2 regions of the Priestia sp. FSL P4-0332 genome follow, and region 1 is predicted to be linked to the other one. Evidence: a T-box and tRNA genes for the amino acid it is inferred to sense, from the RefSeq annotation. Region 1 holds a T-box; the other holds one or more tRNA genes.

Region 1 (4,542 bases):
TCACACTTCTCACCTTCTGCTTTACTTACAACAATTGAAGCATAGCTGAATTTTTGTGCTTCAGCAGGTGCTTCACCTTCCGCTACCTCAAGATCTGAAACGATGAAGAGTTGACCTACATTTTCAGAAATAGATGCTAACAGTTCTTTCGTATCTGCTGTTGGATACAGCGTTAATTTTGCTTCTAAAGACTTACCGATTACTTTTTCATTACGAGCTTGTTCTAGCGCTTTTAATACTTCATCACGAAGCTCCATGAATGCATCCCATTTTTCTACTAATTGATCTGCTCCTTCGATTTCTTGAACCTCTGGCATATCAACTAGCTGCACGCTTTCTTCCGTTACATTTGGAATGTGAACCCATACTTCGTCTGCTGTATGAGAAAGAATTGGAGACACTAATTTCGTTAACGATAATAACGTTTCATAAAGGACCGTTTGAATGCTGCGACGCTCTACATTATTTTCTGCTTCGATGTACAATACATCTTTTGCAAAGTCTAAGTAGAATGAACTCATATCAATTGTACAGAAATTATGCACTGCGTGATAAATGCTTGAGAATTCATATGAATCATAAGATTTTTTCACTTTATCAATTAATTTGTTCAGCTTCACAAGCATGTAGCGGTCTACTTCACGAAGGTCTTCAACGGCTACAGCATCAGTTGTTGGATTAAAGTCCGCTAAGTTTCCTAGTAAGAAACGGAACGTGTTGCGGATTTTACGATATACTTCTGCTACTTGTTTTAAAATGTTATCAGATACACGAACATCAGCTTGGTAATCTACAGAAGCTACCCATAAACGTAAAATATCTGCACCTAGTTGTTTCATTACTTTTTCTGGAATTACAACGTTTCCTAATGACTTACTCATTTTGCGACCTTCACCGTCTAAAGCAAACCCGTGGCTAAGTACCCCTTTATAAGGTGCTTCACCCGTTACAGCTACACTTGTAGAAAGACTTGAATTAAACCAGCCGCGATATTGGTCAGAACCTTCTAAATACAAATCAGCCGGACGCTGTAAGTCTTCACGCTCTTCAAGAACAGCTTGATGTGAAGAGCCAGAGTCAAACCATACGTCCATGATGTCTGTTTCTTTTGTGAAGCGGCCATTTGGGCTTCCTTCATGAGTAAAGCCTTCTGGAAGCAAGTCTTTTGCTTCACGCTCAAACCATACGTTTGATCCATGCTCTCTAAATAGATTTGATACGTGTTCGATTGTTTCATCCGTAATGATTGGCTCATCATTTTCAGCATAAAATACCGGAATCGGAACGCCCCATGCACGTTGACGAGAAATACACCAGTCTCCGCGGTCACGCACCATGTTATAAAGTCGCGTTTCACCCCAAGTAGGCACCCATTTTGTTTTTTCTACTGCTTTTAATAAATCTTCACGGAAATCTTTAATAGACGCAAACCACTGTGCCGTTGCACGGAAAATTGTTGGTTTCTTTGTACGCCAGTCATGTGGGTATGAGTGGGTAATGAAACTTAATTTTAACAGCGCGCCTTCTTCTTCTAGTTTGTCTGTAATCGGCTTATTCGCTTTATCATAGAATAATCCTTCAAATCCTGGCGCCTCATTCGTCATATGACCCTTACTGTCGACTGGACAAAGAACTTCCAAACCGTATTTTTGACCAACGATAAAGTCGTCTTCCCCGTGTCCCGGTGCTGTATGAACACACCCAGTACCAGCATCGGTTGTTACGTGATCGCCAAGAACAACTAAAGAATCGCGCTTGTAGATTGGATGCTCAGCTACTACACGCTCAAGTTCTGAACCTTTTACCGTACGAAGCGTCTTATAGTCAGCCCATTCAATTTCTTTAGCAACTGTTTCAATCAGTTCAGTTGCCACTACATATTTCGCTCCATCTGCTTCAACTACGCTGTACTGAAGCTCAGGATTGACAGCAATCCCTTGGTTAGCTGGCATTGTCCATGGTGTTGTCGTCCAAATGATGAATTTTTCATCTTGTTCAAGCACACCTTTACCATCTTTTACGTTAAACGCTACGTAAATAGAAGCTGAACGCTTGTCATAGTATTCGATTTCCGCCTCTGCTAAAGCAGACTCACTTGAAGGGGACCAGTACACAGGTTTTAACCCTTTGTAGATGTAGCCTTTTTTCGCCATGTCACCAAACACTTTGATTTGCTGCGCTTCGTACTGTGGCTGAAGCGTTACATATGGATTATCCCAATCTCCGCGTACGCCTAAACGCTTGAACTGCTCACGCTGGCCGTTTACTTGTTCCCAAGCATACTGTTCACAAAGCTTACGGAACTCAGCTACCGTCATTTCTTTGCGGTTTACTTTTTTATTTTTTGTTAAAGCTGTTTCAATTGGCAAACCGTGTGTATCCCAGCCTGGTACATAAGGTGCGCAGAAGCCTGACATCGACTTATAGCGAACGATAAAATCTTTTAAAATTTTATTTAATGCATGTCCCATGTGAATATCGCCATTCGCATATGGAGGTCCATCATGCAGGACAAATAGCGGACGGCCTTCCGTACGTTTTTGTACTTTTTCATAAATATTCATTTCAGCCCACTGTTCTTGCATTTTAGGCTCGCGGTTCGGTAAATTTCCACGCATCGGAAATTCAGTTTTTGGCATCAATAATGTATCTTTATATTCCATGTTTTACCCTCCAAAAAAAACGTAAATTTCATATCTTTTTGTACCATAACAAAAAGACCTCCTCATCCCAAAAAGGGACGAGAAGGCCTCCCGCGGTACCACCCTAGTAGATTTGCTGCACGCAAATCCTCTTTGCATTCGTAACGTGAATAAACCGCCACTGCTTACTATCATCAGTTCAGCAATGGTACTCTAGGGTGATTTTCACTTTTTTGTTTGTTATCGAGCTCACACCATCCTCGATTCGCTTTGACAAACTAAAAAAGCTACTGTCCCTGTCTCCGTACTGTTAGATATGAAATTTCATCTGTTACCAAATTATATGACAACAAAACGTGAGAAGTCAAGATGATGTCTTGACTAGTCAATTTTTTCTTCTAGCGCTGGCATCTCATAATCCATCAACTGATCCCAGTCGTCGCTGTTTAACATTTCAAGCTGTGCTTCGATTAACATTTTGAAACGTGTTCTAAATACTTTAGACTGCTTTTTCGTCTCCTCAATGTCCATCGCAATTTTACGAGACTTAGACAGTGCTTCATTAATAATACGGTCCGCATTTTTTTCTGCTTCTTTTATAATGAGCTTCGCTTCTTTTTCAGCGTTTCGCTTCACATCTTCCGCTGCTTCTTGAGCAATTAAAATTGATTTATTTAACGTTTCTTCGATGTTAGTAAAATGTCCAAGACGATCTGTTAATTCAGATACTCTTCCTTCTAACTCCTTTTTATCACGCATTACCAGCTCATAGTCTTTAATTACTTGGTCAAGAAACTCATTTACTTCATCTTCATCATATCCGCGAAATCCGCGATTAAACTCTTTGTTATGAATATCCAAAGGGGTTAAAGGCATCTAGGCCACCTCCGTGTTGTCTCATTACGTCATTAGTAATGGTTTATTCGACATAATTTTAAAATTTCCTGCTAGTAGATTTCTTTATTTCTGCTTTCCTACAACAATTCGCCATTTTTCTTTTTTTGTTTTACCTTCAAGTGAAACGATACGACTTCTGCCGTGACCACGAAGTGACAAAATATCACCTTCATGACATTCAAAAGAAGGCTGTTCAATGACTTTAAAATTTACTTTTACCGCTCCATTTGCAATAAACGGCTGGACTTTTTGTCTTGATAAATTGTGAATGGTCGACAGCAAAACATCAAGCCTCATTGAAGAAACTGTATAAACGTGTTCAATCAGCTCTTCTTTTACCACATGCAGCTGCTCCCTTTGAATAGAAGAAAGTGAAACTTTGGCTTTTCCAATTGATGTTAAATTCATCTCAATATAAGAAGAAATTTCCTCTGCAGCTACAAGCTGAATATCGTCTCCCGCGACCAAAATATCGCCAAATTTTGAACGGCGCAGTCCTAAGGACATCGCCGAACCAAGAACTTGAGGATGTTCAATCGTCACAAACTTTTTAGGATAATTGAGCTCATACATATGCAACTGAAAATCTTCGCTTTCAGGTACATAGTAATCCGGGTATAGCAGCGCACGCTTGCGTTCAGCAAACGGTTGTCCACCATCAAATGAAACTTGAACCTCTCCTTCAGTCCCGACAATAGCCGTCACAATCTGCTGCTCTCTTGGATCTAAAAAGTCCGTTAATTTTGGGCTGTATTGATGTAGGACATCTTCTTTCCACTGAAGAACCTGGTCAATAAATCCATGTTCTTCTTGCCTAAAATGTTCATAAATAGACATATTATTACTCCTACTATTGGTATGTAAAAAAGGAATCCAGCGATTCCTTTTTTAAATAAACCCCACCACATTATTAAGTGAATACACGCCTCTTTCCGCAAATCGCAATAAAAAGATTGCGACAAGAGGTGAAATATCAATCATGCCAATAGGCGGAATGATTTTA
Region 2 (4,542 bases), 240 kb from region 1:
AATACGTTTGTGTTTGTGAATTAGTCGTGATGTAAATTCCATCCTTTAAAAAACCAATTGCATGAGCAGGGGAATGAAACCGTTCAATAGACTGTGAGGGGTTTAAGATAAAAGCGGTACCGTTTGCTTTTTTTGTGAAAGGTTGACTTGACGTAAGCTGTGAGTTTGAAATAGAAAAAGAAGGAACAGATTTCGGAAGATCTGTAGTAGCGATATGATAGCCGTTTACAATCGTCAAAGTCATAAAGAAAAATGTAGGCAGCAAAGAAATAAATGTTAAAAACAGCACAAAGCCAATTGTTTTATTCGTATGCTCAAAGCGAAGCGACCTTATTTTTTTGAAGGAAGTAAAACTCCATGCCATCTTTTTCAGCATGCTCATTGTAAAGCCTCCTCTTATTGAAGATTCTGATTATACCTTATTTTATAGCGAAAATTTAAGGTTTACAATAGATTTTAGAAACCGTTACCAATTACAATGATGCGGTGGAGCGTTTTGTCACAAGCACATCTTATGCGTATATGTACAGGTTTTGCCGTCATTGTTTTTGAGGATATTACGGGCAGCTTGAGGACCGTGCTGTTAATATTGCAGAGGTACACTCGAAAATCATTATTTGAAGAGGTATTCGAAAGTAAAATAAAGGAAGGACTCGTCGTGCAAGGTCTTTCTTTATAGGAGTGATTATTGTATGATAAATAGTAATAATAAAAAGGATAGGTGCGGGCATGGCTATTTTATGTTGGGCATTAATTATCATTAGCTTTGTTGTATCGTTTGTTGGGTTGGTTTATCCTATCATCCCAAGCGTGCTATTTGTAGCTCTAGGATTTGTTATATACGGTTTATTTTATGATTTTAGCTCCTATAGCTGGTTATTTTGGGTGATACAAGGATTGTTAGTTGTCGCACTTTTTTTAGCAGACTATATAGCTAATATTATTGGTGTGAAAAAATTCGGAGGCACTAAAGCAGGTGTTTGGGGAAGTACAGTTGGGCTACTTGTGGGTCCGTTTGTCATTCCGGGATTTGGAATTATTTTAGGGCCGTTTATCGGAGCGATTGTAGGAGAACTGATTGTTCATCGGACCACAATTAGCAACGCAGTAAAAATTGGAGTAGGTTCGGTTATTGGCTTTTTTAGTGGCGCTATTTCAAAAGGATTTATTCAACTGCTGATGATTGCCTATTTTTTATACGCTGTTTTAAAATAATATATTGACTTTAGGCTAGAAACATGTTAAATTTTTAATGTCGCTAGTAAATGTTATATTGTTCCACAGTAGCTCAGTGGTAGAGCTATCGGCTGTTAACCGATCGGTCGTAGGTTCGAGTCCTACCTGTGGAGCCATGGCGGTGTAGCTCAGCTGGCTAGAGCGTACGGTTCATACCCGTGAGGTCGGGGGTTCGATCCCCTCCGCCGCTATTTTCCAATTTGCGTTTGTGACATACATAATTCATATTGTTCCACAGTAGCTCAGTGGTAGAGCTATCGGCTGTTAACCGATCGGTCGTAGGTTCGAGTCCTACCTGTGGAGCCATGTGGACCCTTAGCTCAGCTGGTTAGAGCAGACGGCTCATAACCGTCCGGTCGCAGGTTCGAGTCCTGCAGGGTCCACCATTTATAGGGTTGGAGGAATACCCAAGTCCGGCTGAAGGGATCGGTCTTGAAAACCGACAGGGGTGTTAAAGCCCGCGGGGGTTCGAATCCCTCTTCCTCCGCCATACTATTGTCTATTCAAAGCTTCTTTTGAGAAAAAGAAGCTTTTTTTATGTTTAAAAGAATAGCGAATGGGAATTAGGTAAATATAAATCATGGATTAGGAACTTTTTATTTGAAACAGTAGGGTAAATTTGCTAATCTAAACGTATATGGTGCTTTTGCGCCAAAATGCTTACATATTTTGAAGGAGGAATTATTCATGGCTTACAAATTACCAGAACTACCTTATGCATACGATGCACTGGAACCACATATCGACAAAGAAACAATGAATATTCACCACACAAAACATCACAACACATATGTTACAAATCTAAACGCTGCTGTTGAAGGCAAAGCGGATTTAGAAAGCAAAAGTATTGAAGAGTTAATTTCAAACTTAGATGCTGTTCCTGAAGATATCCGTACAGCAGTACGCAATAACGGTGGCGGTCATGCGAACCACTCATTATTTTGGACAATCCTTTGCCCTAACGGCGGCGGTGCTCCAACTGGTGAATTAGCAGACGCTATCGCTAGCAAATTCGGCAGCTTTGATCAATTCAAAGAAGAATTTGCAAATGCAGCTAAAACTCGCTTCGGTTCTGGCTGGGCTTGGTTAGTTGTAAACAACGGCGAATTAGAAGTAACAAGCACACCAAACCAAGATAGCCCATTAATGGAAGGCAAAACGCCAATTCTTGGTCTAGACGTTTGGGAGCACGCTTACTACTTAAATTACCAAAACCGCCGTCCAGATTACATTTCAGCATTCTTTAATGTTGTAAAATGGGACGAAGTTGCTAAGCGTTACGACGCTGCAAAATAAGCTGAAGACGTATTTAAGAGCCAGTAAAGTAATTATTACCTTTACTGGCTTTTTTGTTTTCCAATTCTTTTACATATCTCCTTTTCTTTTTCACACACTAGGTGTAGAAGAGAAAAGGAGTTTTTTGATATGCCTTTATTAAAAAAAGTAGTTGGAGATGTAGAAGTTAGTAAAGATTTACTTTTGCTTTTAATTATAGGCGGTCTTTATGCCTTGGCTATTTCAATTTCCAATTCGTTTGTTAACATTTATCTGTGGAAACAATCAGGCGAATTTTCGGATCTCGCTATTTATAATTTAGCGGTAGTGGTGCTTCAGCCGCTTACGTTTATTTTAGCAGGTAAATGGGCCAAACGAATTGACCGGGTTGTGGTTTTAAGGTTAGGTGTATCTTTTTTAGCTGTTTTTTATATCGCTGTATTAGTCAGTGGAGCTAACGCAGCCGAGTATTTAGTATTGCTTGGTGGACTGCTGGGTATAGGATACGGCTTTTATTGGCTAGCTTTTAATGTGCTAACTTTTGAAATTACAGAACCTGATACAAGAGACTTTTTCAACGGATTTTTAGGGATCTTAAACTCTTTTGCAGGGATGATTGGTCCTTTAGGAGCGGGCTTTGTTATTTCCGCTTTGTATGAATCACTTGGGTATAAAATTGTGTTTGGTGTATCGCTGCTATTGTTTATCGGTGCCGTTGTGCTTAGTTTTTTTATTACAAGACGCGCAGCGGAAGGAGTATACAAATTTAAAGAAGTATGGGCTGAACGAAAAGTCAATAAAGACTGGAATCGAATATTGCAGGCTCATTTCTTTCAAGGGTTGCGTGAAGGTACGTTCATTTTTGTTGTATCCGTCATGGTATTTATTACGACGGGAAGTGAATTAGCTTTAGGAACATATGGACTGGTGAATTCAGCGGTTGCGTTTGTAGGATACTATGTTGCCTCAAGGTTTATTAAGCAAAAAAATCGCCTTCGGTTTATCTTCACAGGAGGCCTCCTTCTCTATGGAGCAGTCTTTTTGCTTATCTTTAACTTATCGTATCCAAAGTTAATTATATATGCTGTTTGTATTGCCATTGCCTATCCTATTTTGTTGGTTCCATTCATTTCTCTAACGTACGATGTGATTGGACGAGCAAAAGACGTTGTTTCAAAAAGAATTGAATACATTGTTGTCAGAGAAGTATTTCTGAATATCGGGCGCGTCGTTTCCATATCTTTATTTTTAATAGCTGTACTAATTTTTGATGAAGCAAAAAGTATTCCCATTTTATTAGCTATTGTTGGAGCAGGGCATACGATCATTTATTTTTGTGTGAGACATATCTCACAGCCTCTGCACAAAAAAGAAACGACTGTTACTCCTCCGGTATTAAATGAAGGAGACGGAGAGTCTCCAGCTTAGAGTGTTGTCAGCTCCTTCATTTGTACTATGGAAAATGCTTCGCTTTTCTTTTAGAATAAATACGTTGTGTAAATAGGCACCTGCCAGGTGTCTATTTATTTGCTAAATGTCTGATTTTATGGTGTTATGGTATATATGTTTTATAAAGTGTAGGTGTTGGTATGAAAAAGAAAAAAAGAAGAAAAAGTCACGTGCCTTTTCGTGTGAACTTACTTTTCTTGACCGTATTTGCCCTATTTTCCGTATTAATTTTGCGGTTGGGACTTGTTCAAATTGTGTACGGTGAGAATTACGAACGAGAAGTCGAAAAAACACAGGACGTTACGGTCAGTACGCCTGTTCCTCGAGGGAAAATGTACGATCGTTATAACCGCGTAATTGTAGATAATACCTCTTTAAATACGATTACATATACTCGTTTTCAAGGAAATACAGCTGAAGAAAGGCTGCGCATCGCTAAAAAGTTAGCCACTATGATCGATGTTCCTTACACCACAAATGTGATTGATATTCCAGAAAATAAAAAGAATAAAGATGCTAAAAATGTGGTAAAAATTACAGAACGCGATATGAAGGATTATTGGATTATGCTTCACCCTAAAG

What was found. A T-box is a leader RNA that pairs with one kind of tRNA and senses whether it is charged. The one in region 1 lies ahead of ileS (isoleucine--tRNA ligase), so its partner is inferred to be a tRNA-Ile.
Region 2: it encodes a tRNA-Ile, which carries the amino acid that the T-box ahead of ileS (isoleucine--tRNA ligase) is inferred to sense. The anticodon was not compared.

The regions. Positions count from the first base shown of each region.
Region 1 covers NZ_JBBOUA010000001.1:4,149,127-4,153,668, forward strand. The annotation lists gene ileS (isoleucine--tRNA ligase) at 1-2,663, opposite strand, end outside; T-box leader at 2,734-2,954, opposite strand; gene MKY06_RS21750 (DivIVA domain-containing protein) at 3,024-3,518, opposite strand; gene MKY06_RS21755 (YlmH family RNA-binding protein) at 3,603-4,376, opposite strand; gene MKY06_RS21760 (YggT family protein) at 4,428-4,542, opposite strand, start outside.
Region 2 covers NZ_JBBOUA010000001.1:4,387,829-4,392,370, reverse strand. The annotation lists gene MKY06_RS23055 (DUF1189 domain-containing protein) at 1-382, opposite strand, end outside; gene MKY06_RS23050 (DUF456 domain-containing protein) at 730-1,215, shown strand; tRNA gene MKY06_RS23045 (tRNA-Asn) at 1,278-1,352, shown strand; tRNA gene MKY06_RS23040 (tRNA-Met) at 1,354-1,427, shown strand; tRNA gene MKY06_RS23035 (tRNA-Asn) at 1,468-1,542, shown strand; tRNA gene MKY06_RS23030 (tRNA-Ile) at 1,546-1,622, shown strand; tRNA gene MKY06_RS23025 (tRNA-Ser) at 1,634-1,726, shown strand; gene sodA (superoxide dismutase SodA) at 1,924-2,532, shown strand; gene MKY06_RS23015 (MFS transporter) at 2,662-3,939, shown strand; gene MKY06_RS23010 (peptidoglycan D,D-transpeptidase FtsI family protein) at 4,101-4,542, shown strand, end outside.